Methylorubrum extorquens: one gene and its partner. The protein of the gene in region 1 interacts with the protein of each later gene in a pairwise test. Links are inferred from orthologs where the notes say so. Each region holds a gene or a part of one and is shown on either strand. Other genes may lie near its edges. The genes, in order: J2W78_RS24310 and ileS.

Region 1 (14,576 bases):
GAACGTCCGCGAAGGCTTCCTCGCCGACCCGCTCTACGGCGGCAACAAGGATCTCGTCAGCTGGCGGATGCTCGGATTTCCCGGAGCACAGTACGATTTCCGCGATGTCATCGACTTGAAGGGAAAGAAGCTCGACTTCGTTCCGGTCAGCATGATCGACAAGTCCCTTTGATTTCTGCCCCTTGATCGTTCCGAAAGCTGTCGTCCGATGACCAATGTTCGTCCAAAAGCCGATGCCGTGATCGTCGGTCTCGGCTGGTGCGGCTCGCTCATGGCCGAGGAGCTGACCCGGGCCGGCCTCAATGTCGTCGCCATCGAGCGCGGCCCCTGGGTCGAGACGGCCGTCGATTTCCCGCCCTCCGTCGATATGGACGAACTGCGCTGGGACACCCGGCGGGCGATGCTGCTGCCGCCGGCGATCGAGACCATCACCTTCCGCAACGACCCGACCCAGAAGGCGCTGCCCGCGCGGGACTGGAACTTCAACGAGTGGGGCTACAATGTCGGCGGGTCGGGCACCCACTGGGCCGGCATGGCGTGGCGCTTCCTGCCGTTCGACTTCCAGCCCTACAGCATGACCGTCGCGCGCTACGGCGCCGAGCAGCTCCTCGACGGCCTGATCGTGCAGGATTGGGGCGTCACCTACGACGACCTCGAACCATTCTACGACCGGTTCGAGAAGATCGCCGGCGTGTCCGGCAAGGCCGGCAACCTCAAGGGCGAGAAGATCCCCGGCGGCAACATCTTCGAGGGGGCGCGCTCGGACGAGTATCCGCTGCCCCCCCTCAAGACGACCCGCCTGACCGACCTGTTCACCGAGGCCTCGGCCAGCCTCGGCTACCATCCCTTCATGGTTCCGGCGGGCCAGACCTCGGGGGCCTACACCAACCCGCTCGGCGTCCGGATGGGGCCCTGCACCTATTGCGGCTACTGTCTGTATTACGGCTGCGGCAACTGGTCGAAATCGACGCCCAACAACTGCGTCGTCCCGGCGCTGATGCAGCGCAAGAACTTCAGCGTGCTGACCGAATCGACGGTGCTGCGCGCCAACCTCGCCCCGGACGGGACCACCGCCACCGGCGTGACCTACGTCGACAAGGACAACCGGACCTGGGAGCAGCCGGCGGACATCGTCGTCTTCTCCGCCTTCCAGATGCAGAACGTGCGGCTGATGCTGCTCTCGAAGATCGGCAAGCCCTACGATCACGCGACCGGCGAGGGCGTCGTCGGCCGGGCCTACAGCTTCCAGACCGTGTCCGGCGCCAACATCTTCTTCGAGAACGAGTACCTGAACCAGTTCATCGGCGCCGGCGCCCTCTCGGCCCAGGTCGATGACTTCAACGGCGACAACTTCGACCATACCGGGATGGGCTTCATCGGCGGCGCCGGCATCCTCGTCGTCTCCCGCGGCGCCCGCCCGATCGGCAATGCCGACTTCCTCCCGCCCGGAACGCCCCGGTGGGGCAGCGCGTGGAAGAAGGCGTACACCCACAGCTTCCAGAACGGGACGTTCCTGTTCGGCCAGGGCACGAGCTTCGCGCACAAGGACGCCTATCTCGACCTCGATCCCGAGTACAAGGACATCCACGGCCTCCCGCTCCTGCGGCTCACCTACGACTACAACGAGAACGACCGCCGCTCGGCGAAGCTGATCGAGGACAAGAGCGTCGAGATCGGCCGGAAGATGGGAGCGAAGGTCGTCGTCGGCACGAACGCGACCAACCAGCACGCCTCGCCCTACCAGCTCGCCAGCGACCACACCAATGGCGGCGCGGTGATGGGGCTCGACCCGAAGACCAGCGCGCTCAACCGTTTCCAGCAGAGCTGGGACGTTCACAACGTCTTCGTCCTCGGCGCGTCGTCCTTTCCCAACAACGCCGGCTACAACCCGACCGGAACGGTCGGCGCCCTGACCCTCTGGACTGCGAAAGCGATCATCGAGACTTATCTCGACAAGCGCGGTCCGCTGGTGGCGAATTGAGGTGACGACCGTGACCTTGCTCCTGCGCACCCTCCTCGCCACCGCAGCGCTCTCGCTCTGCCTTCCCCTCGGGAGCGTCGCCTCGGCCCAGTCCGAGCCGGCACCGATCCAGACGAAGGACGTCGACGCGCCCAAGGTGGTGGAGGCGCCGAAGACGGAGGCCGACCCCGCCATCGAGCGCGGGCGCTACATCGCGGTGGCCGCCGACTGCGTGGCCTGCCACACCAATCCGAAGAGCGGGAAGCCGTTCTCCGGCGGCTACGCCCTGGAGACCCCGTTCGGCACGCTGCTGTCGAGCAACATCACCTCCGACCCGGAGACCGGCATCGGCCGCTGGACCGAGGCGGAGTTCACCCGCGCCCTGCGCGAGGGGCTCGGGAAGGAGGGGCAGCACCTGTATCCGGCGATGCCGTACACGAGCTACACCAAGATGTCCGATCGCGACGTCCACGACCTGTGGCTCTACATGAAGACCGTGCCGCCGGTCCGCAACGCCGTCGTCACCAACCAGCTTCCGTTTCCCTTCAACATCCGCGCCCTGCTGATGGGGTGGAACCTGATGTTCTTCGAGCAGAAGCGGTTCCAGCCGAGGGCCGACCGGTCCGCCGCCTGGAACCGCGGCGCCTATCTCTCCGACGCGCTTGCCCATTGCGGCGCCTGCCACACGCCGAAGAACGTCCTCGGCGGCGACAAGACGAGCAAGGCCTATCACGGCGAGGTCCTGCAATCGTGGTACGCCCCCGACATCACCACGAGCAAGACCGGCGGCATCGGCGACTGGTCGAAGGACGACATCGTCCAGTATCTCAAGATCGGCAGCAACCGGATGGCGGTCGCCTCGGGGCCGATGGCCGAGGCGGTGACGAACTCGACCCAGCATCTGAGCGACGCCGATCTCGCCGCGGTCGCCGACTATCTCCAGTCGCTGCCGCCGAGCCCCGCGACCGAGGCGAGGCGCGTCGCCGCCCCCGATCCGGTCATGGCCCAGGGCAAGCGCGTCTTCGACGCTCAGTGCAAGGCATGCCACGCCTCCGACGGAACCGGAATCCGGCACATGACGCCGAGCTTCCCCGGCAACACCGCCGTGCAGTCGCACGAGGTCGCCGGCATCGTCCGGACCGTGCTGGCGGGCGCACGCGGCGCGATCACGGCTGAGAATCCGACGGGGGCGGCGATGCCGTCCTTCGCCTGGAACCTGTCGGACCAGCAGATCGCCGCGGCTCTGACCTACATCCGCAACAGCTGGGGCAACGCCGCGCCGCCGGTCACCACCGAGGCCGTCGCCGCCACCCGCAAGGCCCTCAACCTCAACGCCGTCGGGCGCGCGCCCCACCCGGTCCCGTGAGGGGCGGCGCCCGACGCATGGCCCCGCGCGAAAGGCCGGCTGCACCGCCGCGCTCACAGCGGATGAGGTCGGGAGCGGACGTTTCGCGAACCGCCCTGTACCTCCAGGGCGAGCCGTGCTCGCGCGCGGAGCCGGTAGAGAACGACACCCGCGGGATCGGCCGCACGAGCGGGAGAAGTTGAGGCCAGAGCCTCCGCTTCGTCTCGGCCGTCACCTGCGCCCTGCCCCGCGCCGCCTCGCTCCGAATCCTTCCGCCTGCGGGTTGATCGGCGCGAAGTAGACGGTCAATGCTTCGCAAATATAATTTATTGAGCGGAATAATTCCGTTTTCATCGCGCTATTACTGAGAATCCACCAATCAAACTGCGGGTGTTCAAGTCTATGTCGCCCCTAAAAAGACGGCTTCTCGCCACGCTGTCAATCGCCGCCGTGCCGCTGATGAGCGCCGCGCAGGCCGAGCCCGGGCATGGTTCCCGCGCACGATCCCGGCACGCCCCCGCGGCGGGAGGGGAGGCATCTCCGGGCGTCGTCCCGACCGCGTCGCGTCCCTCGACGGCGGATTCGTCCCGGCCGGCGCCGCCCGGCAGCCTCGACACGCAGGCCGCCGCGCCCACCTGGGGCGTGCTGGGCAACTTCGGAGGCCTGCGCGACGACCTCTTCCGCGCCGGCATCCGCACGGACGGCAGCTTCGATTACCAGACCTCGACCAACATCCAGGGCGGCCCCTACCAGTCCCTGCGCGGCGCCGGACAGCTCGCCCTGCGCGCCGCCGTGGACATGGACCGCTTTGCCGGCCTCGCGGGCGGCACCTTCAACCTCGCCCTGACCTACCGCTTCGGTCGCGGCCTCACCGCGGACCAGCACCTTAACGTGCTCCAGCAGACCGAGGAGATCTTCGGCCGCGGCCGCTTCCCGCGGCTAACCCAGCTCTCCTACACCCAGCGCTTCGGCGAGTTCGTCGATCTCAAGTTCGGCCGCCTGCCCGTCAGCGCCGACTTCGCCGGCTTTCCTTGTGAGTTCCAGAACCTGACGTTCTGCGGAAACCAGCCCGGCAACCTTGTCGGCAATTATTGGTACAACTGGCCCGTCTCGCAATATGCCGCCCGCCTGCGGCTCGGCAATCTCGACACCGGCTACCTCATGGCCGGCGTCTACCAAGTCAATCCGCGCGACCTCGAGAACGGCTTCAACTTCGACCCGACCGGTGCCGCCGGTGCGCTGGCCATCGTTGAGGCCGCCGCCTTCCCGACGCTCCCGCCCTTCACCTATCGCGGCAGCTACACGGTCGGCGCGTGGTACCAGACCGGCGGCGGCCCCGACCTCTTCCTCAACCGCGACGGCCTGCCCCTGGCGTCGGCCGGCGGGCTGCCACTCGCAAACCGCGACCGCAGCGGTCTCTACGGCGTGGCCGTGCAGGAACTCTACCGGCCCGATCCCGGCAACCCGCTGCGCAACCTCTCCGCCTTCGTCCGCGTCACGCTGGCCAACTCCTCGACGTCGCTCATCGACAGGCAGGAGACCATCGGCCTCGTCTACAAGGGCTTCTGGGCCGAGCGGCCCTTCGATTGGATCGGCGTCGGCATCGGCCAGTCACATGCCAGTCGGGCCCTGGCGCAGAGCGTCCAGATGGCCAACCTGCTCGATGGTGGCGTCCGCGCGCTCCCCGGATACGAGCGCGCGTTGGAGGTCTTCTACAGCCTCGCCCTCTCTCCCGACGTGGTGGTCCGGCCCAACATCCAGTTCATCAACCGTCCCGGCGGCGTCGGCGGGCGGGACGACATCCTGGTCTTCGGCGTCAAGAGCGGCGTCACGTTCTGACCCGGACAGGCATGGGGCCAGCGCAGCAATGCGGCCCGCGCCGACGCAAACGCCCCGCCCTTCCACGATCAAACTCCATTCGGACCCGTCCTCCTCAAAGGTTCGCCGCCATGCCGATCAGCAAGAGAATTCGCTCGATCAATCTACGATCCATCAAGTCGAAAATCATCGGTACGTTCGCGATCCTGGTTGTGTTGTCCGGCCTGACCGGCGGCTTCGCGATCCTCAAGGTCGATCAGGTCTCGGCGATCGGCGCGGCGCTGGCCCGTCAGGTCGAGGCCGTGACCTTGCTGGGCGACCTCGCCCGGCTCAGCCAGCAGCTCCGTGCGCTGACGGCGCTGCAGCACTACAGCCCGAACGAGACGCAGCGCAGCGCCTATGCGCGGGAAGCCGAGGAGGGCCGCGTCGCCTTCTCGAAGGCCTGGGGCGACTACGCGACCCTGATCGAGGGCGCGCGCGAGACCCAGCTCGCCGAAACCCTGCGTAACGCGTGGCAGCACTTCCTGGCGATCGAAGAGGAGATCCTCATCCTCGACCGGGCCGGCCTGAACGAGACCGGAACAGCTGTGCTGCAGGGTGACATGCTCTCGGAGGCCGCCAACTTCTACACCGCGGTGCGGGCCGTGCAGGCCTATCGTCAACAGGAGGTCGAGATCGCCACGGCCGCCGCCCAGGAGATCCGCGCCTCGGCCCGCTTCTGGATCGTCTCGGCCTTGGCCTGTCTGCTGACGCTCTGCACGCTGGCCGGCTGGCTTCTGACGATGACGATCTCCCACCCGATCGGGCGCATGACCGGCGTGATGGGCCGGCTCGCGGATGACGACATCGGCGTCGAGGTCCCCGATCAGCGCCGCTCCGACGAGATTGGCCTGATGGCAGCCGCGGTTCAAGTCTTCAAGGACAACATGATCCGCAACAAGGCTCTCGAGGCCGAAGTGGCCGCCCAGCGCGCCGGGGCGGAGGCGCAGCGCCGGACCGCCATGCGCGAGTTGGCGGACGCATTCGACCAGTCGGTCGGCGGGATCGTCACGGCCGTCTCCTCGGCGGCCGTTCAGATGCAGACGACCGCCCGCCACCTCTCGGTGTCGGCCGAGGCCACCTCGGTGCGCGCCGTGGCGGTCTCCGCGGCGGCCGAGGAAGCCTCCGTCAACATCCATTCGATCGCGGGCGCTGCCGAGGAACTCGATGCCTCGGTGACGGAGATCGGCGTCCAGGTCGAGCGCTCCTCGGCGATGTCGCAGGCCGCCGTTCGGGAGACCGAGGGAATGACTGCGCTGGTGCGCGAGCTGACGGGCGTGGCCGCCAGCATCGGCGACGTCGTCGACACCATCGCCGGCCTTGCGGGCCAGACCAACCTGCTGGCGCTCAACGCCACGATCGAAGCGGCGCGGGCCGGGGAAGCCGGCCGCGGCTTCGCGGTCGTGGCCACGGAGGTCAAGGAACTCGCCAACCAAACCTCCCGTTCGGCCAGCGAGATCACGGCCAAAATCGAGGCGATCCAGTCCTCGACGGGACGGACCGCCACGGCCATCGATGGCATCTCCGCCTCGATCCGCTCGATCAACGAGACGGCGACCGCCATCGCGTCGGCCATCGAGGAGCAGGGGGCGGCGACGCGCGAGATCGTTCAGGCCATTGCCCAGGCCTCGAGCGGCACCGGCGAGGTGACCGCCAACATCTCCGGCGTGGCGAGCAACGTCGAGGAAACCGGGACCGGCGCCGCGCAGGTTCTGAGTGCCTCGGGCGAACTCGCCCAGCAATCCGATCTGCTGCGCCGACAGGTGCAGTCGTTCCTCGACACCGTCCGTGCCGCCTGACGTCCGCGCTTCCACCGAGGCTTGCCATGAAGCAACTCACCAGATCCCTGCCCGCCGCCCTGCTGCTGATCGCTCTCGCCGCACCGGCCGCCGCCGAAACGAAATTCACCCTCTTGATGTCGGAGGTGGGCGATCCCTTGCTCGACAGCCTGCAGGCCTCCGTCCTCAACACGGCCACCTCCAAGTTCTCCGCCTCGGTCGATGTGGCGCAGGCGGCCGGTAACGGGGGAACCCAAGTGGTCCAGGGTCGGGCCGCCCTCGACGCGAAGCCGACAGCCCTGATCGTCAATCCCGTCGACGACGCCAGCGCCAGGACGATCACCGAGATGGCCGCGGCGGCCGGGATTCCGGTGGTGTTCGTGAACAAGCGCCCGAGCGGTCCGGTGGCCCATAGGATGGCGATCGTCAGCGCGAACCACCTCGTCGCAGGTCGGGTTCAGATGCGATTGCTCGCGCAGGGTCTCGGGGATCGCGGCAACGTGGCCATACTGCGCGGCAAGGACAGCGACAACGCCGCCCAGGAGCGCACCGCCGGCATGAAGGAGATCCTCGGGCAACGGCCGGGGCTGAAGCTCCTGGCGGAGGCGAGCGCCGATTGGAGCCGGCGGCGGGCGCAGGATCAGGTGACGGCATGGCTGCGCAGCGGCCTGAAGCCTGACGCCATCGCCGCCAACAACGACGAGATGGCGCTCGGTGCGGTGGCCGCCCTCAAAGCGGCCGGCCTGTCGGGCAAGGTCTTGGTCGGCGGCGTCGACGGAACCTCGGACGGGATTGCGGCCGTGAAGAGCGGCGAATTGTTGGTCAGCGTCCTTCAGGATGCGCCGATGCAGGGGGCCCAGGCGGTGAACGATGCCGTGAAGCTCGCCCGCGGAGAGTACGTGCAGCCCTACGACTGGGTGCCCCATCGATTGATCCTGCCGACGCGCGGCGACTTGGCAAACGGACGATGACGTGTGCAGTTCATAGAATCGAAACCAAGCCAAGGCGTTGCGTTATCTGAGGGTCTGTGACTCTTGACCCCGATTCGCCAGATTGGCCGCGCCGGGCGAAAGTTGTCGATGCGATCGCCTTCTACCGGGCGCAGGAATTCGAACGCTGTTGGCCGATCAACATCGCCGATCGGCTATCGGTCAGGTCGGATCACCTCCATCGCGGCTGAAGCGCGAACGATCTCCCGATCGCCCACGCAGGTCGCGATGCCAATCGTCGATTGAACCGCGCCGGGTTTCCCGGCAACTGTAATCACGCAACGGTGGCGGGATCGTAATCGGTGCCGGTGGCGAGCATGGCGTTGAGCGTGATGAGGAGCTTGCGCGCAGTCGCGATCAGGGCCGCCTTGGTCGGCTTGCCGGCCAAGGCCAGACGCTCGCGGAACGTGCGGAAGACGGCGGAGCGGCGCGAAGCCTGGAGCGCCGCGAGATAGAGGATCGTTCGCACGACCGGCCGCCCTCCGCCGATGTTACGCGGGCCGACGCGCTTGCCGCTGTCACGGGCGATCGGCGCCAAGCCGGCCAAGGCTGCGATGCGGCGTCGGTCGAGTTGCCCGAGTTCCGGCATCTCGGCAATCAGTGTCGCGGCGACGATAGGGCCGACGCCCGGCGCAGTCTGGAGCCGGCGGCCGATGGCCTGTGTCTCGGGATCGGCGTCGACCAAGGCGGCCATCAGCGCCTCGACCTTGGCGATGCGCCGGTCGAGAAGAGCGATCAGGCTGGTGATGTCGGCACGGGCCTGCTTGTCTGTAGTCTGCTGGAGCCGCGTGGCCTCCTGCTTGCGGATCTCGACAAGCTGACGGCGGCGCGTCGCCTGGGCCTGGAGCACGCGACGCGCCGCCGTTACCGGCTGCGTGGGTGCCGGTCGCAGCCGGGCACCCAGCTCGGCGAGCATGCGCGCGTCCACGCGGTCGGTCTTTCCGATTACCCCCATGGCCCGTGCGAAGTCGCGGGCTTGGCGCGGGTTCACGCGGCTGGCTCAAGCAGCATCGCCGCATCGCCACCCGCTACGAGAAACGGGCCGCCAACTACCTCGCCATGGTCACGCTTGGCATCACCATGCTCTGGCTCACATGGCTTTGCAGAGACCGCCAAGGATCGAATTGCGGCAACAAATTCGACAAGAAAAGGCTCCTTCAAACTATCCAGCGGCATGTCAGCGGTTTACTTTGCAACAAATGTCGCATTCGAGCTTGAGACAAGTGTCGCAAGTTAGAGTCCGTCCGATAAGTCATGATGCTCGCCCGAGCCTTCGGACGAGGATCATGACGGCGGCGGCGTAGAGGAAGGCCTGGGCCGAGGCGAGGGTCGCTTCCGGGTCCTTCCAGAGGCGTCGGTTGCGGCTGATCCATCCGAAGAAGCGTTCCACCACCCATCGGCGTGGATGCACGGCGAAGCCGACCTGATCCTTCGGTTTGCGCACGATGTCGATGGTGATGACGGTGGCGGTCGCGGGTCTGTCGCCGGCATAGCCTGCATCGGCGAAAGCTCTGACGATGAACGGGAAGGTCCGCCGCGACAGGCGCAGCACCGGTCCAGCCCCATCGCGATCCTGAATGTCGGCGGTCTGCGGATCGAGCACGAGGGCGCGCCCGTCCGTGTCGACCAGGGCCTGACGCTTGCGGCCCTTGACCTTCTTTCCAGCGTCGTAGCCGCGCGGGCCGCCGCTCTCGGTGGTCTTCACGCTCTGGCTGTCGAGCACGGCCGCCGTCGGCGAGGCCTCGCGACCGGCCCGCTCCCGGTCGGCCATGACCAGGGCGTGGTTGATCCGCCCGAACAATCCCTCGTCCCGCCAGCGGCTGAAGTAGCCGAACGTCGTGCTGCGCGGAGGGAGATCCTTTGGGATCAACCGCCATGCGATGCCGCCGCGCAGCACGTAGAAGATCGCGTTCAGGACCTCCCGCATCGTCCAGACAGGCGGACGACCACGCGAGGCGGGCTCTGGCATCATGGGCGCGATCACCGCCCATTCCGTATCCGTCAGGTCGGTTTCGTATCGAAGGCGCGCACGGTTATGCTGCCGGCGAGGGGTCGGGGTCCACATGGCACGTCCAGATGAGGCTTCAGCACCCTTCTGGAATCACCGCCATTCCGGCCACTCAACCCCTGCCGGACGTTATCGGACGGGCTCTAAGGCGCACGGTATTGCAGGCGAAAGCAGACGGGCCGTGCCAGCCGGCCCTGCCGGGGAGGATCGGCCGCCCCGGCCTCGGCGGAGGCCCCGCTTGCAATGGAGTAATGCCGATGTGGTTTCTGCCACTGAGCATTACGCTTGATATGAAAAGGACCCGGAGCAGTTGGACGCTGCGTCTCCGGGTCCGATTCATCATCTAAGCGAAACGGGGGGGCGGGGAAACCTGCCCTCCCACTCCAGGGGCGAATATAGCGCATCGCACAGACCTTCGCCAGATCAGGCGCCCGGCCCCTCACAGCGAGAGGAGGCCCCTTCGCCCGTGCAGGATCGCCGGCTTCCAGCGGATCCGCGACGAAGGAGCGAGCACCATGGGCGAGATCGTGATGACCACCGTGACCATTGGCGGCCCCCTACGGGGCCGGGATGCCGTCGCAGCGCTGGTCGAGGCGGCAGAGGCGTACTTCGCCGAGGCCGAAAGCCTCGTGCGCGACGCCATCGCCGACGGCACGAGCGTGACCTTCGAGGGCGAACAGAATTTCGGGCTGACCCCGAGCCTCGACGCGTTCTGTCGGGAGTACGGGCTGTCCTACCACCGAGCCTGGATCGCACGGCCCGGCGTGTTCGAGGCGGGCGTGAAGCACTGGAAGCCGGGCATGGCGAGCCCGGTGGAGGAAGCGGCCGACGAGGGCGGCGACCCGGTCATCACCCTGGCGGCGCTGAGAAACTGCAATGACGCCGGCGAGACCCTACCCGACATCCTGGCGCGGCTCGAGAAGGCTGAGGCTGCCGCCGTGCCGCCGCTGACCCTGGTCGAGGACGCCGACGCCTGGCAGGCCGCTGCCTGATCCTTTCCCGCTCCCGTCCCGAGGCCCCCTTCCGAGAGTCAGAGGGGGGCTTCGCCTTCGTGAGGGTTTTTAGGTCGGACAGAGAGCCGGCCGCCCGAGCCAGGGATGACGGACCATGACCAGCGCGAAGACCACCACGAAGGCCGCCGCCAAGATCACGCTGAGCGAGCCGACCGCGATCCCGTTCGACAAGCTCGTCTTGAGCCAGGCGAACGTGCGCCGGATCGCCAACGGGCAGAGCATCGAGGACCTGGCCGAGGACATCGCCCATCGCGGCCTGATGCAGAACCTGAACGTGCGCCCGATCCTCGACGAGGCCGGTCAGGAGACCGGCCGCTACGAGGTGCCCGCCGGCGGCCGGCGCTTCCGGGCGCTGGAGCACCTCGTGAAGACCCGCCGCATGGCCAAGGGCGTCAAGGTCCCGTGCCTGGTGCGCGCCCCCGACAGCGCGATCAGCGCCGAGGAGGACTCGCTGGCCGAGAACGCCCACCGCGAGGCCCTGCACCCGCTCGACCAGTTCCGAGCCTTCAAGACGCTCGCCGACGCCGGCATGCCGACCGCTGACATTGCGGCCCGGTTCTTCGTCTCGGAGAAGATCGTCGGCCAGCGGCTGCGGCTTGCCGCGATCAGCCCGGTGCTGCTCGACGCCTACGGTGCCGGCGAGATGACGCTGGAATGCCTGATGGCGTTCTCCGTCACCGAGGATGCCGAGCGGCAGGTTCGGGTCTGGGAGGCGTTGAGCAAGCGTGGCAGCTTGAGCAACTGGGGGATCCGGCAAGCCCTGACCGACCGCACGGTGAGCGTGGGCGATGCCCGCGCCCGCTACGTCGGCGAGGAGGCCTACGTGGCGGCGGGCGGCACGGTCCTGCGCGACCTGTTCGCGGAGCGCGGCGACGGGTGGTTCGAGGATGAGGCCCTGCTCAACCGGTTGGCCGAGGCGAAGCTGGCCGAGTTCAGCGCGCGCGTGGCCGCGGAGGGCTGGAAGTGGATCGAGGTGTCGCTGTCGCTGATGACGGGGCGCACCTACGGCCTGCGCAACCTGCCGACCCGCTCCGAGCTGAGCGAGGCCGAGCAGGAGGCGTTCGAGGCTGCGTTGGAGGAGCGCGAACAACTCGACAGCGACTACGGCTACAGCGACGAGGAGTGGCCCGCCGAGGCTGCGGATCGGATGGCGGCGCTGGAGGATGAGATCGCCGCGTTCGAGGCGCGCGCCGAGATCTACGACCCGGCCGACATCGCGATCGGCGGCGCCTTCGTCACGCTCGACTACCAGGGCCAGCCGACGGTGCGGCGTGGCTACGTCCGGCCGCAGGATGAGCCAGCGGAGGAACCGGGCGCCGACGAGACCGGGGTTGCTGGCGCGGCGGGTCCGGAGGCGGCCCGTGATCCGGCTGCGCCGTCCGTGGGCGGGGGCGAAGGTGTCGCGTCAGCCCCGGCGGTGATGCGGACGATCATCACCATCGGCGGCAGCTCGACCGCAGCCGGCCCGGTGGCAGAGCCGGAGGAAGCCGACCGCCCGCTCTCCGAGCAGCACCGGAGCGAGCTGACCAGCTATCGCACCATCGCCCTGCGCGAGGCGCTGGCCGACGATCCGGAGGCCGCCTTCATCGCCGTGGTCCACGCCATGGTGATCCGCGTCATCGTCAACGGCTACCGCACCGGCACCTGCCTCGAGGTGTCGACCACGTCGAGCCGGGTCGATCACACCGTCCAGGGCCTCGGCGCCTACCGGCCGGCGACCGCCCTCGATGCGAAGCGCGAGGCGTGGGCCAAGCGCCTGCCGGCCGACCACGGCGCGATCTGGGATTTCCTGGTCGGCCTGGATCCGGAGCAGCGCACCGAGCTGTTCGCGCTCTGCGCGGGCTTGAGCGTCAACGCGATGCACACGCCCCACGATCGGCGGCCCGAGGCATTGCCGCACGCCGACCGCCTGGCCCAGCTCGTCGGGCTCGACATGACCCGCGACTGGACGCCGACGGCGGCCAACTACTTCAGCCGCGTGACCAAGGGGAAGATCCTGGCGGCGGTGCGGGAGGCGAAGGGCGAGGACACCGCGCGCCTCCTCGACAGCCTGAGGAAGGGCGACATGGCGCGCGAGGCCGAGCGCCTGATGGCCGAGAGCGGCTGGCTGCCCGAGCTTCTGCGCACGCCCGGCCTCAATGCGGATGCGGTGGGCGAGGACCGACCCGCCCTGCCGGAGGCGGACGCCGCCGTCGGCGAGGAGATCGAGGCCGGGGCGGTCGATGCGCTCCCGGAGTTCCTGGCCGGAGACGACGGAATCGGCAGCGATCCGGAGGACCGGGCATACGCCATCGCCGCCGAGTGAGCGCTGGGCGTCAGACGGCGCTCGCGACCTGCGCCGGCGCCGCGCGCCGGTGCCATTCCCCCGAGCCGAAGGGCTCGGGGTTCTTCGTGTCGGGTTTGGCTGCGCTGCGGTCGTGGAGCGAGAGAGGACGCTCCGGCCGGGGCCGCTCGCCTCGGATGCGATCCGAGCTGGACGCCTTCGGCTTGGCCGGGGTCCCGTCGTGCTGCACCGTCGCCTTGGCTTTGGCTTTGAGGACGTAGGCCTTTCGCGGCTTGGCCGTGCTGCGATCGTACTTCCCGAGCTTCCTCTGCCGAGCGAGTTCGGCGCGATGCTTCATGTCGAATGCCGGCATCATCGGGTAGTCGTCCGGCAGGCCCCACTTCGCGCGGTAGGCATCCGGCGTCAGGCCGAAGAGACGCAGATGCCTGCTGAGCATGCGATAGGGCTTGTTGTCCTCGAAGCAGACCAGGAACGTCTCGTGGATCGAGTCCGCAATCTCCTTGCGCGTGAGGGCGCGCGCTGCGGCCTGCATGCGGGGGCGGTCCGACCCAACGAAAGCATCTTGCGGCAAGACATCTTGCGGCACGACCGGCTCGATCTCGTCGTCGGGCGCGGACCGGAGCGCCCTGGACACCGTCGTGATGAGTGCGGCAAGCGCCTCCGGCGGTAACCTGTTGCCGGCGACGTACCCCTTCACGATCTGAACCGTGCACCGCACGATCTCGTCGTTTTCGCTCGCTTGCGGCCGGCTCAACCGAATTATCCCTCGGCGACTTCTTTCGAGCGCATGCATGAGAAGATTTCTTCATCGAGTCAATCATCTGAAAGTTTCACTACCTTTCCTGAGGTGCGGGCATGGCCGATTAGGTCTTGAACACCCTCTGAAGTATATTTGAGCGGGGATTAAAAGGCAGAGGAAGGAAGCCGGAGATCGAGCCGGCGCGAGCGCGAGAGAGAGAGCCTTGCGGACCGGCGTGAGCCCTACAGGAGGCCGCCCCGTGAACGTCTCGATCAGCCGGAACCACTTCGCCAGCACTGCCCTCACCCCCATTCCAGCACCGGCCGCGATCCTTCAGGCCGGCACGCGCCTCGCCGAGATCCTGGCGCAGGGCCGGGCCATCGGAACGGACGTTCTGCGGGAGGCCATGGAGACGGCCTGCGGCGGCAGCGACTCCGAGGGCTTGTGGCTGTGGAAGGACGCCTACGAGGCCGGCGAGGTCGCCCAGGTGGTGTTCCTGCGCCGGTTCTGGCCGGCGATCCGCGCCAAGGCGGCGACCCCGGCCGCCCGCCTCGCGATGCTCGGCCGGATCGCCAGCCTGCTGCCGACCCACACGCGGCGGAG
Region 2 (16,153 bases), on another replicon or contig:
GCTTCTTCTTGTCGAGCTCGCCCTCCCAGCGGGAGACGACGATGGTGGCGACACCGTTGCCGATGAGGTTGGTGAGCGCGCGGCACTCCGACATGAACTTGTCGACGCCGAGCACCAGGGTCATCGCCGCCACCGGCACCGGGGCGCCGGGGATGGCGGCCAGGGTCGCGGCCAGCGTGATGAAGCCGGCGCCGGTGACGCCCGAGGCGCCCTTCGAGGTCAGCATGGCGACGATGAAGATCGTCGCGTACTGCCCGACCGTGAGGTCGGCCCCCACCGCCTGCGCCAGGAACAGGGTGGTGAGCGTCATGTAGATGTTGGTGCCGTCGAGGTTGAACGAGTAGCCCGTCGGGATCACGAGGCCGACGACCGAGTCAGACGCGCCGAGGCGCTTCATCTTGGTCATCATGTGCGGCAGCACGGTCTCGGAGGAGGAGGTGCCGAGCACGATCAGCAACTCGTCCTTGATGTAGGCGAGGAACTTGAAGATCGAGAAGCCGGCAAACGCCGCAATGCCGCCGAGCACGACGAAGATGAACAGCAGCGAGGTGGTGTAGAAGGTGCCCACCAGCCAAGCGAGGTCGATGACCTTGCCGATGCCGTACTGGCCCACCGTGAAGGCCATGGCGCCGAAGGCGCCGAGGGGGGCGAGCTTCACCACGAGGCCGATGATGCGGAAGAAGACCTGACCCGCCGCATCGATGCCGTGGGTGATGCTCTCGCCCTTCTTGCCCATGCCGGTGAGCACGACGCCGGTCAGGATCGAGATCAGCAGCACCTGAAGCAGGTCGCCGGTGGCGAAGGCGTCGAAGAAGCTCTTTGGGATGATCGCCATAAGGTGGGCGATCGTGGAGTCGGCGGCCGCCTTGCTGGCGTAGCCCTCGACCGCCTTGGCGTCGAGCTTCGACACGTCGGCGCCGAAGCCCGCGCCCGGCTGGATCACCTCGCCGACGATGATGCCGATAAGGAGCGCGAGGGAGGAGACGACCTCGAAGTAGATCAAGGCCTTGAGGCCGACGCGGCCGACCTTCTTCAGGTCGCCGATCGAGGCGATGCCGTGGACGATGGTGCAGAAGATGATCGGCGCGATCAGCATCTTGATCAGCGCGATGAAGGCGTCGCCCATCCATTTGAACGACTTGCCCCATTCCGGGCTGAGCCAGCCGAGCAGGACGCCCAGCACGATGGCGATCAGCACCTGGATGTAGAGCACCCGGTACCACGGTGTATGCGCGCTGGGCGTGCCGGGCGCGCCCGCATCATGCGTTGCGGAATGGGCCATGTTTCCTCACCGATACCGTGTTGCGCGGCCTCGCCCGGGCGGCTTTGGGCGGACGCTATTCCGTTTGATCGCGGTGCTCAATCGCACCCCGGTAGTCGGCGCGGCGTTTGTAACTAATGAGTCTTTCGACTTGGCCGGGCATCTTGGCCGCATGTCTCGCCCGCATGTCTTGCCCGGGCATCGCGTCACGGTTGCCGGGGCGACCTTCGGGCCGGGCTGATGGCAAGGAAGCGGGGCCGGTGCAAGCCGTCCTTCCTCCGCTGTCCACTGCGTCGGGACTAGTCCTCGGCGTTGTCCTCCGTCCCCGCGACGAAGCGGCTTCCCCTTGGCGGGCGGGCGCTCTAGAAGCGCTCCATGTTCGGCCTCATCCTCGTTCCGCCGCGAATTACGGGCCCGGCCTCCGCGTAGGCGCCGCGTTCAGCGGCCGCGCCGGATGCCGGGTGAAGCGCTTCCGCCCGTTTTTCTTCGACCGTCCCCGCGACGAGAGCCCTGCCGAACCCTGCCATGAGCGACCAGACCGACGCCGCCCCCGTGGCTGCCCGCGATTATTCGCGGACCCTGTTCCTGCCGAAGACCGATTTTCCGATGCGCGCGGGGCTGCCGACCCGCGAGCCGCTCCTGCTCGAGCGCTGGAAGGATATCGGCCTCTACGAAAAGATCCGCGCCGCCGCGAAGGGCCGTCCGCGCTTCGTGCTGCATGATGGCCCGCCCTACGCCAACGGCAACATCCATATCGGGCACGCGCTCAACAAGATCCTGAAGGACGTCATCGTCCGCTCGCAGGGCGCGCTCGGCCGCGACGCGGATTACGTGCCGGGCTGGGACTGCCACGGCCTGCCGATCGAGTGGAAGATCGAGGAGCAGTATCGCGCCAAGGGCAAGAACAAGGACGAGGTGCCGGTGCTGGAATTCCGCCAGCAATGCCGGGCTTTTGCGGCGGACTGGCTGAACACACAGAGAGACGAGTTCAAGCGGCTCGGCGTCACCGGCGACTGGGATCGTCCCTACTCGACCATGGCTTATCCGGCCGAGGCGCGCATCGCCGCGGAGCTGATGAAGTTCGCCGCCTCCGGCCAGCTCTATCGCGGCTCGAAGCCGGTGATGTGGTCGGTGGTGGAGAAGACCGCGCTCGCCGAGGCCGAGGTCGAGTACGAGGAGCATGTCAGCGACACGGTGTTCGTGGCGTTCCCGATCCGCGAGGGCGCTCCGGCGGAACTGACTGGCGCACGTGTCGTGATCTGGACGACCACGCCCTGGACGCTGCCGGCCAACCGCGCCGTCGCCTACTCGAAACGCGTCGCCTACGGGCTCTACCGCGTCACGGAAGCGGCGGACGACAACTGGGCCAAGGTCGGCGAAAGCTACCTGCTCGCCGACGCGCTGGCCGAAGGCGTGTTCAAGGCCGCTCGCGTCGAGGCCTACGAGCGCGTGGCCGATGTGCCGGCGGCGAATCTCGCCGGGCTCATCCTGTCGCATCCGCTTGGCACCTTCGATCCCGGCTACGGCTTTCCGGTGCCGATGCTGGAGGGCGAGCACGTCACCGACGAGGCCGGCACCGGTTTCGTCCACACGGCGCCGAGCCACGGTCGCGAGGATTTCGAGGTCTGGATGGCCAATGGCCGCCGCCTCACGGAAGCCGGCATCGACACCCGCATCCCCTACACCGTCGATGCCGACGGCCGGCTGACCGCGGAGGCGCCGGGCTTCACCGGCCGCTTCGTCTTCACCGCCAAGGGTGAGAAGGGCGACGCGAACAAGGCGCTCATCGCCGCGCTCACCGAGGTCGGCGCGCTGGTCGCCCGCGGGGTCCTGCGCCACCAGTACCCGCATTCCTGGCGCTCGAAGAAGCCGGTCCTGTTCCGCAACACGCCGCAATGGTTCATCGCCATGGACCGGCCGGTGGATGCGCTCGGCAACCGCACGCTCCGCGAGACGGCGCTCCACGCCATCGAGCAGACGCAGTGGGTTCCGCCGCAGGGCAAGAACCGCATCAACGGCATGGTCGCCGGCCGGCCGGATTGGGTGGTCTCGCGCCAGCGCGCTTGGGGTGTGCCGATCACCGTCTTCGTCGAGCGCGAGACCGGGGCGGTGCTGCGCGACGCTGCGGTGAACGCCCGCGTCGCCGAAGCCTTTGCGGCGGAAGGCGCGGATGCGTGGTTCGCGGAGGGCGCCACCGAGCGCTTCCTGGCGCCCGGTTACGATCCGGCGAACTACGAGAAGGTGACCGACGTCCTCGACGTGTGGTTCGATTCCGGCTCGACCCACGCCTTCGTGCTGGACGACGCACAAGCCTTCCCCGGCCTTGCCGGCATCCGCCGCGCCGTCGATGGCGGGCCGGATACGGTGATGTATCTCGAAGGCTCCGACCAGCATCGTGGCTGGTTCCAGTCCTCGCTGCTCGAATCCTGCGGCACGCGCGGCCACGCCCCCTACGACGTGGTGCTCACCCACGGCTTCGTCCTCGATGCCAAGGGCGAGAAGATGTCGAAGTCGCGCGGCAACGTCGTCGCGCCGCAGAACGTCATCAAGGAATCGGGCGCCGACATCCTCCGCCTCTGGGTCGCCGCGGCCGATTATTCCGACGACCTGCGCATCGGTCCGGAGATCGTGAAGACCTTCGCCGAGACCTACCGCAAGCTGCGCAACTCTCTGCGCTGGATGCTCGGCTCGCTCGCCCACCGGGTTCCCGGCGACGACGTGCCCTTCACCGAGATGCCGGAGCTGGAGCGCTTCATCCTGCATCGCCTCGCCCAACTCGACGGCGAGATCCGCGACGCTTACGCGGCCTTCGACACCAAGCGGATCGTCGCGCTGCTCAACGGCTTCATGACCGGCGACCTCTCGGCCTTCTACTTCGACGTGCGCAAGGACGCGCTCTACTGCGATCCGATCTCCTCAGTGACCCGCCGGGCCGCACTTCAGGTCATCGACGAGGCGTTCCGCCGGGTCGTGATCTGGCTCGCGCCTGTCCTCGCTTTCACGGCCGAGGAAGCGTGGCTCGACCGCTACCCGTCGCAGGACAGCTCGGTGCATCTCCAGACCCTGCCGGAGACGCCCGCCGAATGGCGCGACGACGGCCTCGCCGCCCGCTGGCAGAAGATCCGCAAGGTCCGCCGCGTCGTCACCGGCGCGCTCGAGATCGAGCGCGCGGCCAAGCGCATCGGCGCCAGCCTGGAAGCCGCACCGACCGTCTACGTGTCGGATTCCGATCTTCTGGCCGCGCTCGACGGCGTGGACTTCGCCGACACCTGCATCACCTCGGCGATCACGGTTCGCGCCGGTGAGGGCCCGGCCGACGCGTTCCGCCTCGACGAGGTGAAGGGCGTGGCCGTGGTGCCCGAGCGGGCCGAGGGCATCAAATGCGCCCGTTCCTGGCGTGTGACACCCGAGGTCGGCAGCGATCCTGCTTATCCCGACGTGACGCCCCGCGACGCGCGGGCCCTGCGGGAGTGGGACGCCGTCCATCCGGAGGCGGCGTGACCCCCTTTCGCGCCGGCCTGATCGCTTTGCTGGCCACGCTGGTGCTCGATCAGGCCTCCAAGCTCTGGCTCTATTTCGGCACCGACCTCGTGATGACGCAGCCCTGGCGGCTGGCGCCGTTCGCGGATTTCGTCGTGGTCTGGAATCGGGGAGTCTCCTACGGCCTGTTCCAGCAGGAGGGCGGTCTCGGGCGCTGGCTGCTGGTGGCGATCTCGCTTGCCGCCGCCATCGGCCTGTCGGTGTGGATGCGCCGGGCCGGCTCGCGGCTGCTTGCGGTGGCGCTCGGCCTCATCGTCGGCGGCGCGCTGGGCAACGCCATCGACCGGGCGGCCTACGGGGCGGTGTTCGACTTCGTTCACCTGCACGCGGGCGGCTGGTCCTGGTACGTGTTCAACGTGGCGGATGCGGCCATCGTCGCGGGCGTCATCTGCCTGATCCTCGACAGCCTGCGGCCGGCCCAGCGCGCGCCGGCCACGGACGTCGCCGGGAACGGCGGCCGTCCCCAGGCTTGAAACGAAGCTCATCCCGCCCGCGTCAAGGCGCCATACCTTCGCCCGAAACCCGGCTCACCTCGTTCACGAAGGTCTCGGTCCGCGATTCACGTTGAATCGCAGTTCGGCTGACTGCCCCGGATGAAAAGCGGGCGGAGCCGATCCTTGAAACCTTGGGGAACATCGCATGAACGGGCGGCGCAGCGTCTCGCGGGCTTTCGGATCGATCCGCCCTCTGGCCTTGGGTGCAGCCCTGCTGCCCGGCCTTTCCGTCGGCGCAGCCCACGCCGAGGGTGAGTTCATGCGCGACACGCTGAGCAATCTCGGCCTGATCGAGCCGGACCGCCCCGCCATCACCTATCGCGAGCGCGCGCCGCTGGCCATGCCGCCCAAGCTCGGCGGCCGGGAGGATCTGACCGCCGGCCTGCCCGCGCCCCGCGCCCGTCAGGCCGATCCGGCCTGGCCGAAGGATCCGGAGGTGGTCCAGCGCGAGCGCGCCGCCATCGAGGCGAAGAAGCCGATCGTGCGCGGTGCGCAAGGGCGCATGAACGACAACAACGAGACGCTCTCGGTCTACGAAATGGATGCCGGCCGCCGCGCGGGCGCCGGCGCGCTCACCGGGCCGGCGAACGCACCCGGCCAGGGCGATACCCGCGATTCGACCTGGCTCAACCCGTTCGAACTGCTCAAGGGCACGCCGGACAAGACCGAGCCGTCGCTGGTCGAGCCCGACCGCGATACGCTGACCGATCCGCCCAACGGCTACCGCAAGGCGCCGATCAAGGTCGCCAAGCCGCAGGGCGGCCCGGTCGGCGGTCCGATCAGCGACCGTGAAGAGGCCGACCCGCGTGCCTATATGAGAAACTCGTCCGGGCGCTGAGAGCGGACCTTCGCCCGGTTGCGCCGCTTACGGCGGGCCGGCGAAGGCGCGAAGCACTCGGGCGGACCGTCACCGCGCGGACACGCCGCGCGGTATGGGATTTGCCACCGGCAACCGATCTCGGGACAATGCCGGGATTCGTGGGACGGAAAGCGCGGAGGGCGGAAGAGCCCCCGCATAAGGAAAGTGGGATGCACCTCTACCGGAAGGCCATCGCGCCCGTAGGACCGCAGCGAGGCCTGAATCACGCCGGCCGCGTGGACGCCGCCCCGTTCGGGCGCTCCGAGGCCGGCGGCCCGGAGGTTTCCGCCTTCGTGCTCGACAACGGGCTCGACGTGGTGGTGGTGCCCGATCACCGGGCGCCGGTCGCCACGCACATGGTCTGGTACCGCAACGGCTCCGCCGATGATCCGATCGGCCAGTCTGGCATCGCCCACTTCCTCGAACACCTGATGTTCAAGGGCACCGAAGCGCATCCGGCGGGCGCCTTCTCGAAGGCGGTCTCGTCGCTCGGCGGTCAGGAGAACGCCTTCACCAGCTACGACTACACCGCCTATTTCCAGCGCGTCGCCCGCGATCACCTCTCGACGATGATGGCCTTCGAGGCCGACCGGATGAGCGGCCTCGTCCTCGACGACGCCGTGGTGGCGCCGGAGCGCGACGTGGTGCTGGAAGAGCGCCGGATGCGGGTCGAGACCGATCCCTCGGCGCAGCTCTCCGAGGCGATGGCCGCCTCGCTGTTCGTGCACCATCCCTACGGCATCCCGATCATCGGCTGGATGCACGAGATCGAGGAGCTGAACCGCAGCCACGCCATCGACTACTACAAGCGCTTCTACACCCCCGAGAACGCGATCCTCGTGGTGGCCGGCGACGTGACGCCGGACGAGGTGCGGCGTCTGGCCGAGGACACCTACGGCCGTGTGACGCCGCAGGGCGCGCGGCCCCAGCGGCTGCGCCCGCGCGAGCCGGAGCCGCGGGCGATGCGCCGGATCGCGGTGGCCGACCCGAAGGTCGAGCAGCCGACCCTGCAGCGCCTCTACCTCACCCCCTCCTGCATGACCGCCCGCGACGGCGAGGGCTACGCGCTCGAACTGCTCGCCGAGGTCATCGGCGGCGGCGCGACCTCGTTCCTCTACCGCAAGCTGGTGCTGGAGATGGGCGTCGCGGTGAATGCCGGGGCTTGGTACATGGGCTCGGCCATGGATGACACGCGCTTTGCCGTCTACGCCGTGCCGGCCGAGGGCGTGACCCTGGAGGCGCTCGAAGAGCATATCGATCGCGTGCTGCGCCGCGTCCCCGAGGCGCTCGGCGCCGAGGCGATCGAGCGGGCCAAGATCCGGCTCGTGGCCGAGACGGTCTATTCCTCCGATTCGCAGAGTTCGCTCGCGCGCATCTACGGCTCGGCGCTTGCCATCGGCGAGACCGTCGAGGAGGTGCGCCGCTGGCCGGTCGAGATCGATGCGGTCACCCATGACCGGCTCGTCGCGGTCGCCGCCCGCTACCTCGTGCCCGCCCGCTCGGTGACCGGCTACCTCACCAAGGCGCGCGACACGGACGTGACGATCGCCTGAGACCACCTGATTCTTCGCGCTGCCCACTTTGGCGGCGCCGTTTGCGAAAAGACGCTTTAAGGAACTTCCGATGAATCTCGCCGAGACCGGCACCCGCGCCGCGACGTCGCCGACCCAGGCGCTGCCGCTTGCGGCCGCCCCCGGCATCGAGGCTTGGCACGTCGCCTCGCCGGTGGTGCCGATGATCGCGCTCTCCTTCACCTTCGAGGGCGGCGCTGCGCAGGACGTGGAGGGCAAGGCGGGCACCGCGCAGATGATGGCGCGGCTGCTCGACGAGGGCGCGGGCGACCTCGACTCGGACGCCTTCCAAGAGGCGCTCGCGGCCCGCGCAATCGAGCTGAGCTTCCACACCGGCCCCGATTCCATCGGCGGGTCGCTCAAGACGCTGCTCACCCACGCCGATGAGGCGATCCGCCTGCTGGCCCTGTCGCTGGCCGAGCCGCGCTTCGATCAGCCCGCAATCGAGCGCGTGCGGGCGCAGATGATCGCCAGCCTGCGCTACCAGCAGAACGATCCCGGCGTGCTCGCCTCCCGGCGCTACTTCCGCGAGGCCTTCCCGGGGCACGCCTACGGCCGCTCCTCGGCGGGCACCATCGAGACCCTGTCGGCGATCACTCGCGACGACCTCGTGGCCCTGCATCGGGCCGTGATCGGCCGCGGCAGCCTGAAGGTCGCGGCTGTGGGTGCCTTCGACGAGGCGACGATCACCGGCATGATCGCCCGCGCCTTCGGCGCTCTGCCCGAGGCAGGCCCGCTCAAATCCATTCCGCCGACCGCGATCAACGAACTCGGCCGCCGCATCGTCGTCGATCTCGACGTGCCGCAATCGGTGATCCGCTTCGGCATGCCGGGCGTGGCGTGGCGCGACCCCGACTTCATCCCGGCCTATGTGCTGAACCACATCCTGGGCGGCGGCGCCTTCACCTCGCGCCTGTTCCAGGAAGTGCGCGAGAAGCGCGGCCTGGCCTACTCGGTCGGCACCTCGCTGACCTCGCATCGCGCGGTCGCCATGACCTGGGGCTACACCGCCACCAAGAACGAGCGCGTGGTCGAAGCCCTCGACGTGATCGGCGACGAGATCCAGCGCCTCATCACCGAAGGCCCCTCCGACGAGGAGTTGCAGAAGGCCAAGGACTACCTCACGGGCTCCTACGCCCTCGGCTTCGACACCTCCACCAAGATCGCCAACCAACTGGTGCAGATCGCCTTCGAGGGGCTCGGCATGGACTACATCGCCCGTCGGAACGACCTCGTGGCGAGCGTGACCCAGGCCGACATCCGCCGGGCCGGCGCGCGCACGCTCGGCGACGGCAAGATGCTGGTCGTCGCCGCGGGACGGCCCACGGGGCTGTAAGCGTTTCTGCTCGATACGGGCTTGATGAGGCCGGCACGCGGTAAGCGCGTTGCCGGCCTTTTTGTTTGCTGCCCAAGGCTTTGGTTCGCGGCGTGGTGCCCCATTGAGGCCGGCGCCTTGGGCTTGCGCCCGAACCTCCTATCTGGTGAAGGCTGAAACCGCTTCCCGCGCGAGGCCTCAAGCGATGCAGCTCACCGGACTCCACCACGTCACCGCCATCACGGCGCAGGCGGCCGACAACCTCGCCTTCTACTCCCGCGTGCTGGGGCTCCGGCTGGTCAAGAAGACCGTCAATCAGGACGATGTGTCGGCCTACCACCTGTTCTACGCCGACGGCCGCGCCTCGCCCGGCACCGACATCACCTTCTTCGACTGGCCGGCGCCCGCTGAGCACCGCGGCACCGACAGCATCTCGCGCACGCTGCTGCGCGTCGGCGGTGCGGGAAGCTTCGACTGGTGGCGCGAGCATCTCGCCCGCCAAGGCGTGAACCACGGGTCGGCGATCGAGCGGGACGGGCGTCTCACCCTCGATTTCGAGGACGGCGAGGGCCAGCGCCTCAGCCTCGTAGATGATGGCGGCGTGGGAGAAGCGCATCCCTGGGCGGGCAGCCCGGTGCCGGCCGAGCATCAGATCCGGGGGCTAGGGCCGATCCGCCTTACCGTCTCGCAGCCCGAGCGCACCGAAGCGGTGCTGACGCAGGTTCTCGGTTTTCGCCGCGCCCGGACCTTCGAGCTGCCCGAGGGCGAGGTGACGGTGTTCGAGACCGGCGAGGGCGGTCCCGCCGCGGAGGTCCAGCTTCTCAAGGGGACAGGCGCGCCGGCCCGCCAGGGCGCGGGCGCCGTCCACCACGTCGCCTTCCGCATCCCGGATGCCGATTACGACGCCTGGGCCGATCGCCTGAAGCAGCGCCGCGTCCCCTCTAGCGGCCCCGTGGACCGCTACTACTTCCGCAGCCTGTACTTCCGTGAGCCGAACGGCATCCTGTTCGAGATCGCCACCGACGGGCCGGGCTTCGCCACCGACGAGACGATGGAATCACTTGGCGAGCGTCTCGCACTGCCGCCGTTCCTCGAACCGCGCCGGGCGGAGATCGAAGCAGGGCTGAAGCCGCTGTAAGCTTGCCTGGATTGCGCTCCCGCCGGGGCAGGCATGCGCCGGAATCAAGAACAGTTCCAGGCAAAGTCACATTCCAACCGCTGTGGCAGCGCTGCGTCTTGACGCGGATGCTGCGACTGCGAGAAGAGCCCCGTTTCGACGCTTCCAGAATCGGGAAACCTGCGGCCGATGAGCAAGTACAACGAGGAGCGCGTCCTCTCCGTCCACCACTGGACCGACACGCTCTTCTCCTTCCGCACGACGCGCGATCCTTCGTTCCGTTTCCGCAACGGCGAGTTCACGATGATCGGCATCGAGGTCGAGGGTCGGCCGCTGCTGCGTGCGTACTCGGTGGTCTCGGCCAATTACGAGGAGGAGCTGGAGTTCTTCTCAATTAAGGTGCCGAACGGTCCGCTCACCTCGAAGCTCCAGCACCTCAAGGTCGGCGATCCGATCATGATCGGCAAGAAGCCGACCGGCACGCTGGTGCTCGACAACCTGCTGCCCGGCAAGAACCTCTACCTGCTCGGCACCGGCACGGGGCTCGCCCCCTTCCTGTCGATCATCAAGGATCCGGAGACCTACGACCGCTTCGAGAAGGTCGTGCTGATCCACGGCTGCCGTCAGGTGCAGGAACTGGCCTACGGCGAGACCATCACCGAGACGCTGCCGAAGCACGAGTTCCTCGGCGAGATGATCGCCAACCAGCTGATCTACTACCCGACGGTCACCCGCGAGCCGTTCCGCAACCGCGGCCGGATCACCGACCTGATGACCTCGGGCAAGCTGTTCGAGGATATCGGCCTGCCGCCGATGTCGATCGAGAACGACCGCTTCATGCTGTGCGGCAGTCCTGAGATGATCAAGGACACCCGCGAGCTGCTGACGAGCCTCGGCTACGAGGAGGGCAACCACGGCGAGGCGGCCCACTACGTGATCGAGAAGGCCTTCGTCGAGAAGTAGGTCCTCCGTAGCGAGCGGCTGGCTCGGCCGCTCCACCGCACCGCCTCACCCTGAGGTGCTGCGCGGCAGCCTCGAAGAATGCTCCGGGGATCCGTGCGCGAACCGGATGATTCTTCGAGTCGCGCTGGCGCGGGCATCTCAGGATGAGGGCGCGGGTGGGACAACGCCGTTTTCCTAACCGAGCGATCCGCACACCATGCCTCCGCCCGCCTTGTTCGTCGTCGGCGCCGGCACCGAGATCGGCAAGACCTACACCACCGCCGCACTCGTCCGCCGTCTGCGCGGGCAGGACCGGCGGGTGCGGGCGCTGAAGCCGCTCGCGAGCGGCGTTCCCCCGCTCGACCATCCCGACTTCGCCGAGAGCGACACCGGGCGCCTGCTCGCGGCGCAGGGGCTCGCCGTCACGCCGGAAACGGTCGAGGCCTGTTCGCCCTGGCGCTTCGCCGCGCCGCTGGCACCCGACCTCGCCGCCGCCCGCGAGGGGCGCAGCCTCGGGCTGCCTGAGCTTGTCGCGTGGTGCGGCGCGCGTCTGGCCGAGGCCGATGACGGTGAGACCGTGGTGATCGAGGGCGTCGGCGGTTTGATGAGCCCGATCACCGAGGGCGCCACCGGCCTCGACTGGCTGAGATCGCAGGGAATTCCGTCGCTGCTCGTATCCGGCAGCTATCTCGGCGCCATCAGCCACGCGCTGACGGCCGTCGAGACGCTGAGGGCGCATGGCATCCCACTCGTCGGCATCGTCGTCAGCGAGAGCGAGGGGGCACCGATCCCCCCTGAAACCGTGGCCGGGCAGATCGCGCGCTATGTTTCCGTACCGGTCGTCTGCCTGAGGCGCGGCGGGGATTTTCCGGTTGGGCTCGCCGCGCTGGATTGAAGCCTCAGCGTGCGCGGGGCGCCTTCGGCTCGCGGGATTCCTGGATCTCCTCGGCCTTCTCCTCGTCGGTGTCGCTGCTGCGCTTGATCGTGTCGTCGGGCTTGGCGGCCAGACCCTTCACGATGGCGACAAGGCGCTTGCACTCGTCCGGGAAGCCGTAGGATTCGAGCACGATCGCGGCATCGCGCAGAGTCCGCAGGTCGCGCACGATCTGGGCGTTCTTGACCTCCTGAAGTTCCTTCTTCGCCGCGATCGTCGGTTCGAGCCCGGTATCCTCGACATTGCATTCGGCTCGGGCGGCCGGAATCGCGGCGAGCATCAGGAAGGCGCAGGTAATCAGGCGACGCATGGTCACGTCTCGTATGGGTTGAGGGCGGGGAAACTCAGTCGCGGTGGCGCAGCAGGTCGTTGGTCACGGCCACGAGCTGCGACGCGCGGTAGGGTTTGGGCATGAACACCGATTCGTTCACGGCCTCGGCGGCGGAGAGGCCGTCGCGGCCGCCGGAGGTGTAGACCACCGGCAGGCGCGGCAGGCTGCGACGGGCGCTGCGGGCCAGCGCGATGCCGTTCGTGTTGCGGGCCAGATCGATATCGGTGAAGAGCAGGTCCACGTGCTCGCTCGACAGGATCGCCTCAGCCTCCTCCGCGTCGGCCGCGGTCAGCACCCGGTAGCCTTCGTCGAGCAGGGCCTCGGCGGCCAGCTCGCAGACGAAGAACTCGTCCTCGACCACGAGGATCGTGTCGGCATGCGGCGCCAGGGAGAACGGCGGCAGGGCAGCGGGGACGCAGGCGAAGGGGATCATGGCAGAACTCCAACTCACCCGTGCTCGGGCAACAGCCGAGCTTGCGGATCGCCGGACCAACGGGGCCGTGAAGGGCCTCGTTCACCGTGATTGCTTCGATTTGCGCGCATTTGGTAACCGATCAGTTAACCTTGACGGCACGGTGCAGGAACTGGTCTCAGTCGCGCCCGACGCGATGACACGCCTAAACCCTTGTCGGATGAGGCCGTCTTTCGCCCCCGCCCCCGCCCGTCTTTCGAAGAGCGCCTTAACGATCGTGCCCGCCCCGTGACCCGACCCTGGCAGATCGGCTTCGGCGTCGTGCTCACGGCGCTCGCCGGATTCGTGGACGCGCTCGGCTTCATCCGGCTCGGCGGCCTCTACACCTCGCTCATGAGCGGGAACACGACGCAGCTCGCCGTCTCGCTGGGCCATGGTGAGCCGCTCGGCGCCGTGCTGCCGGCGCTGCTGATCGGCGCCTTCCTCGTCGGCGCGGTCTCGGGGGGCGCCATCGCCGCCCTGTGCCCGCCGCGCTGGGTCACGCCCGCGGTGCTCGGCCTGGAAGCCGTCGCCTTGACGGCGGCGGTCGCCCTGGCCGCCGAGCACGCCCATGTCGGCGTGGCCTCGCTGTTCCTGGCGCTCGCCATGGGCGGGCAGAATGCGGTGCTCGCCCATGTCCAGGGCTTTCGCGCTGGCACCACCTTCGTCACGGGCGCGCTGTTCGCGTTCGGCCAGAAGGCGGCGCTGGCGCTCGCCGGGCGAGGGCCCCGGCTGGGCTGGGTCGGCGACGGCTCGGTCTGGCTCTCGCTCCTCGTCGGGGCGGTTGCGGGCACGCTCGCCCATGCGCATCTCGGAATCGTGGCCCTGGCGATTCCCGCCTGCGTCGCGGCCGGGCTATGTCTGGCCGCAACGCTGTTCACCCTGTCCTACCGGCGCGCGCCGGTGCCGCTGACCAAGATCTGAAGGAAGACCCCTCCGGCATGAGCGTCTCCGCTCCCTCTCTCACCGAGCACGTCGCGGACATCGCCGCCGGCGCTCACGTCACCGCCGCCCACTGGCTCAAGGGGACATTGGCGCTGGCGCTCGCCGATGGCGGCGTGCTGCTGGCCCGTGACGGCGCGACCGAGACCGTTGCCGCCCACTCGGACAGCGGCATCCTCGTGGCGGCGAGCAACGGCGTCCGGCTGGTGAGCGGGGGCGATGACGGCCGCGTGGTCGCGACGGAAGCGGACGGCCGGTCGAGCGAGCTGGCGCGAGCCAAGAACGGCGGCTGGATCGATGCGCTGGCGCTTCACGGCGACGGCTCGTTCGCCTTCGCCTCGGGACGCACCATCATCGCCCGCGACGCCAAGGGCCGCGAAAAGAGTTTCACCGCGCCCACCACCGGCCGTGGCCTTGCCTTCGCGCCGAAGGGCTACCGGCTGGCGGTGGCGCACTACAACGGCGTCAGCCTCTGGTATCCGAACCTCGAGACGCCGCCCGAATTCATCGAGTGGAAGGGCTCGCATCTCGACGTGACGTGGTCGTCCGACGGCCGCTTCGTCGTCTCGACCATGCAGGAGAACGCGCTGCATGGTTGGCGCCTCCAGCCCGACCGCGGCCACATGCGGATGTCGGGCTATCCCGCCAAGGTGCGTTCGCTTTCATGGTCGTCGGATGGCAAGTGGCTCGCCACCAGCGGTGCCGAGGCGGCCATCGTCTGGCCGTTCGACTCGAAGGAGGGCCCCACCGGCAAGGCGCCGCGGGAATGCGGCGTGCGGCCGGCGCGGGTCTCGCAGGTCGCGTTCCACCCGAAGGCACCGGTCCTGGCGATCGGCTACGAGGATGGCTGCGTGCTGCTGGTGCGCTTCTCCGACGCTTCGGAGCTGCTGGTGCGCCCGGCCGTGAAGGGCAGCGCGATCTCGGCGCTCGCCTGGGACCCGGCCGGCGCCCGCCTCGCCTTCGGCTGCGCCGACGGGCAGGCCGGCCTGCTGACCCTGCCGGCCTGACGCCCGCGCCGTGGCCCTGTTCGGACGCGCACCAAAGCCCGATGCCGCCGCCCGGCGGCGGGTGGAGGCTTGGCTGCGGAAGGCGGGCGGCTACGGCCTCGATACGGCGATGAGCGTGAGCGAGATCGTCTGCACCGATCCGGCCTGTCCCGGCACCGAGACCGTGGTTCTGCTGTTCCCGCCCGGCGAGAAGGCGCGGGCGGTGAAGATCACCGGCGCCCTCGACGCCCTCACCGAGGCGGATGTAGCGGCCGCCCTCTGCCAAGATTGAGCCGCGGCCCTCCCCGAGGGACGCGGATCGCCCTACAAACCGGGTGGCCCCCGCAAAGGAAATGTCGATGTTCCGTGTCGTCCGAACGCTCGGCCTTGCCTTCGGACTGCTCGCGGCGGTCATCGCCGCGCAGGCACCGGAATTCGCCCAGCAATACACCCAGCGCCTCGGCGGGGCCCTGGACGAGCTGCGCCGCTCCATCGCTTCCCTCGATGCCGACGCCCAGGCCACCGGCCGCAGCCGGGACGAGGCGCTGGCGCTGCTGCGGACCAACCCGGATGCCTTCATCGCCCGGCGCGGCGAGTCGGCCCGGGCCGATGTCGAGCGGCTGAAGCGGCTGGAAGCGCAGAAGCTCGCCCTCGACACGGCGGCGAGCCCGCTCGGACGCCTCGGCGTGATGGCGCGCGACCCCGACATGAGCATCGCCCGCGCCGCCTATCGCGACTATCAGCCGGCGGTGCCGACCACGGCGGACGGCCTCGTCGCCGGGCTGCTCGGCTTCCTCGCCGCCTGGGGCGGCTGGCGCGTCACCAGCGATGTCGGACGCCACCTCGCCCGCCGCCGTCGCCGCGCGCGGCCAGAGACCACGGCAGTTTGATGCAAATTTCGCGCTGCTGCACGGGCTGAGGTGTTGCAGCGCCTCTACAGCCCGGCCCACCCCACTGCACTAGGTGTAGGCTAAGCGCCCGCAATCCGCAGGGGCGCCGGATCCGGTCCTCCCTCGATCATGCCGCGTCCCCCGACCACGACCGTCGATCCCGCCCTCGACGCGGCGGCCCTGCTGCGCCGTATCGGCTTCTTCGGCCTGTTCGTGGTGCTGCCGGTGGCCGCGCAGGTCTCGCGCCGCGCCACCGTGGTGCTCGCGCCCATCGCCGTCGTCCTGCTGATCACCGCAAGCGCCATCGACCAGCACCAGCGCGCCGTCGGCCCGGCCCTGAAGCGGCTGCTGACCGCGCCGTCCTTCCTCGCCGGCATGCTGGTGGTGTTCTGGTCAGGGCTGTCGCTGGTCTGGACGCCGTTTCCCGGGCCCGCGAGCGAGCGGCTGGCCAACCTCGTCGCCACCGTGGTGATGACGCTGCTTGCCTATCTCGCGCTGCCCGACCGGATGCGTTCGGCCA

What was found.
Region 2: the proteins of J2W78_RS24310 (region 1) and ileS interact in binary tests that used the Escherichia coli proteins (3 or more experiments, as listed by UniProt). The link is inferred for Methylorubrum extorquens from one-to-one orthologs.

Annotation. Positions count from the first base shown.
Region 1 is NZ_JALJXF010000002.1:184,434-199,009, forward strand. What follows is about bases 6,006-8,949. They hold J2W78_RS24310 (substrate-binding domain-containing protein), read left to right. Parts: upstream 6,006-6,987; coding sequence 6,988-7,911; downstream 7,912-8,949. Other genes in these bases: J2W78_RS24305 (methyl-accepting chemotaxis protein), read left to right, coding at 6,006-6,961; J2W78_RS24315 (transposase), read right to left, coding at 8,204-8,920. In the rest of the region: J2W78_RS24285 (gluconate 2-dehydrogenase subunit 3 family protein), read left to right, coding at 1-172; J2W78_RS24290 (GMC family oxidoreductase), read left to right, coding at 209-1,981; J2W78_RS24295 (c-type cytochrome), read left to right, coding at 1,983-3,326; J2W78_RS24300 (carbohydrate porin), read left to right, coding at 3,765-5,144; more of J2W78_RS24305, read left to right, coding at 5,255-6,005; J2W78_RS24325 (IS5 family transposase), read right to left, coding at 9,182-9,994; J2W78_RS24330 (hypothetical protein), read left to right, coding at 10,453-10,929; J2W78_RS24335 (ParB/RepB/Spo0J family partition protein), read left to right, coding at 11,045-13,255; J2W78_RS24340 (MucR family transcriptional regulator), read right to left, coding at 13,266-14,027. UniProt on the Escherichia coli protein: Part of the ABC transporter complex RbsABC involved in ribose import. Binds ribose. Also serves as the primary chemoreceptor for chemotaxis.
Region 2 is NZ_JALJXF010000001.1:3,720,919-3,737,071, reverse strand. Bases 1,438-4,962 are described here. They hold ileS (isoleucine--tRNA ligase), read left to right. Parts: upstream 1,438-1,786; coding sequence 1,787-4,762; downstream 4,763-4,962. Other genes in these bases: lspA (signal peptidase II), read left to right, coding at 4,759-4,962. In the rest of the region: J2W78_RS17430 (dicarboxylate/amino acid:cation symporter), read right to left, coding at 1-1,282; more of lspA, read left to right, coding at 4,963-5,274; J2W78_RS17415 (hypothetical protein), read left to right, coding at 5,441-6,133; J2W78_RS17410 (M16 family metallopeptidase), read left to right, coding at 6,325-7,707; J2W78_RS17405 (M16 family metallopeptidase), read left to right, coding at 7,778-9,061; J2W78_RS17400 (ring-cleaving dioxygenase), read left to right, coding at 9,246-10,178; J2W78_RS17395 (ferredoxin--NADP reductase), read left to right, coding at 10,347-11,120; bioD (dethiobiotin synthase), read left to right, coding at 11,317-11,994; J2W78_RS17385 (photosystem reaction center subunit H), read right to left, coding at 11,999-12,343; J2W78_RS17380 (response regulator), read right to left, coding at 12,378-12,797; J2W78_RS17375 (YoaK family protein), read left to right, coding at 13,065-13,739; J2W78_RS17370 (WD40 repeat domain-containing protein), read left to right, coding at 13,757-14,764; J2W78_RS17365 (hypothetical protein), read left to right, coding at 14,775-15,035; J2W78_RS17360 (DUF2937 family protein), read left to right, coding at 15,103-15,633; J2W78_RS17355 (peptide ABC transporter permease), read left to right, coding at 15,763-16,153. UniProt on the Escherichia coli protein: Catalyzes the attachment of isoleucine to tRNA(Ile). As IleRS can inadvertently accommodate and process structurally similar amino acids such as valine, to avoid such errors it has two additional distinct tRNA(Ile)-dependent editing activities.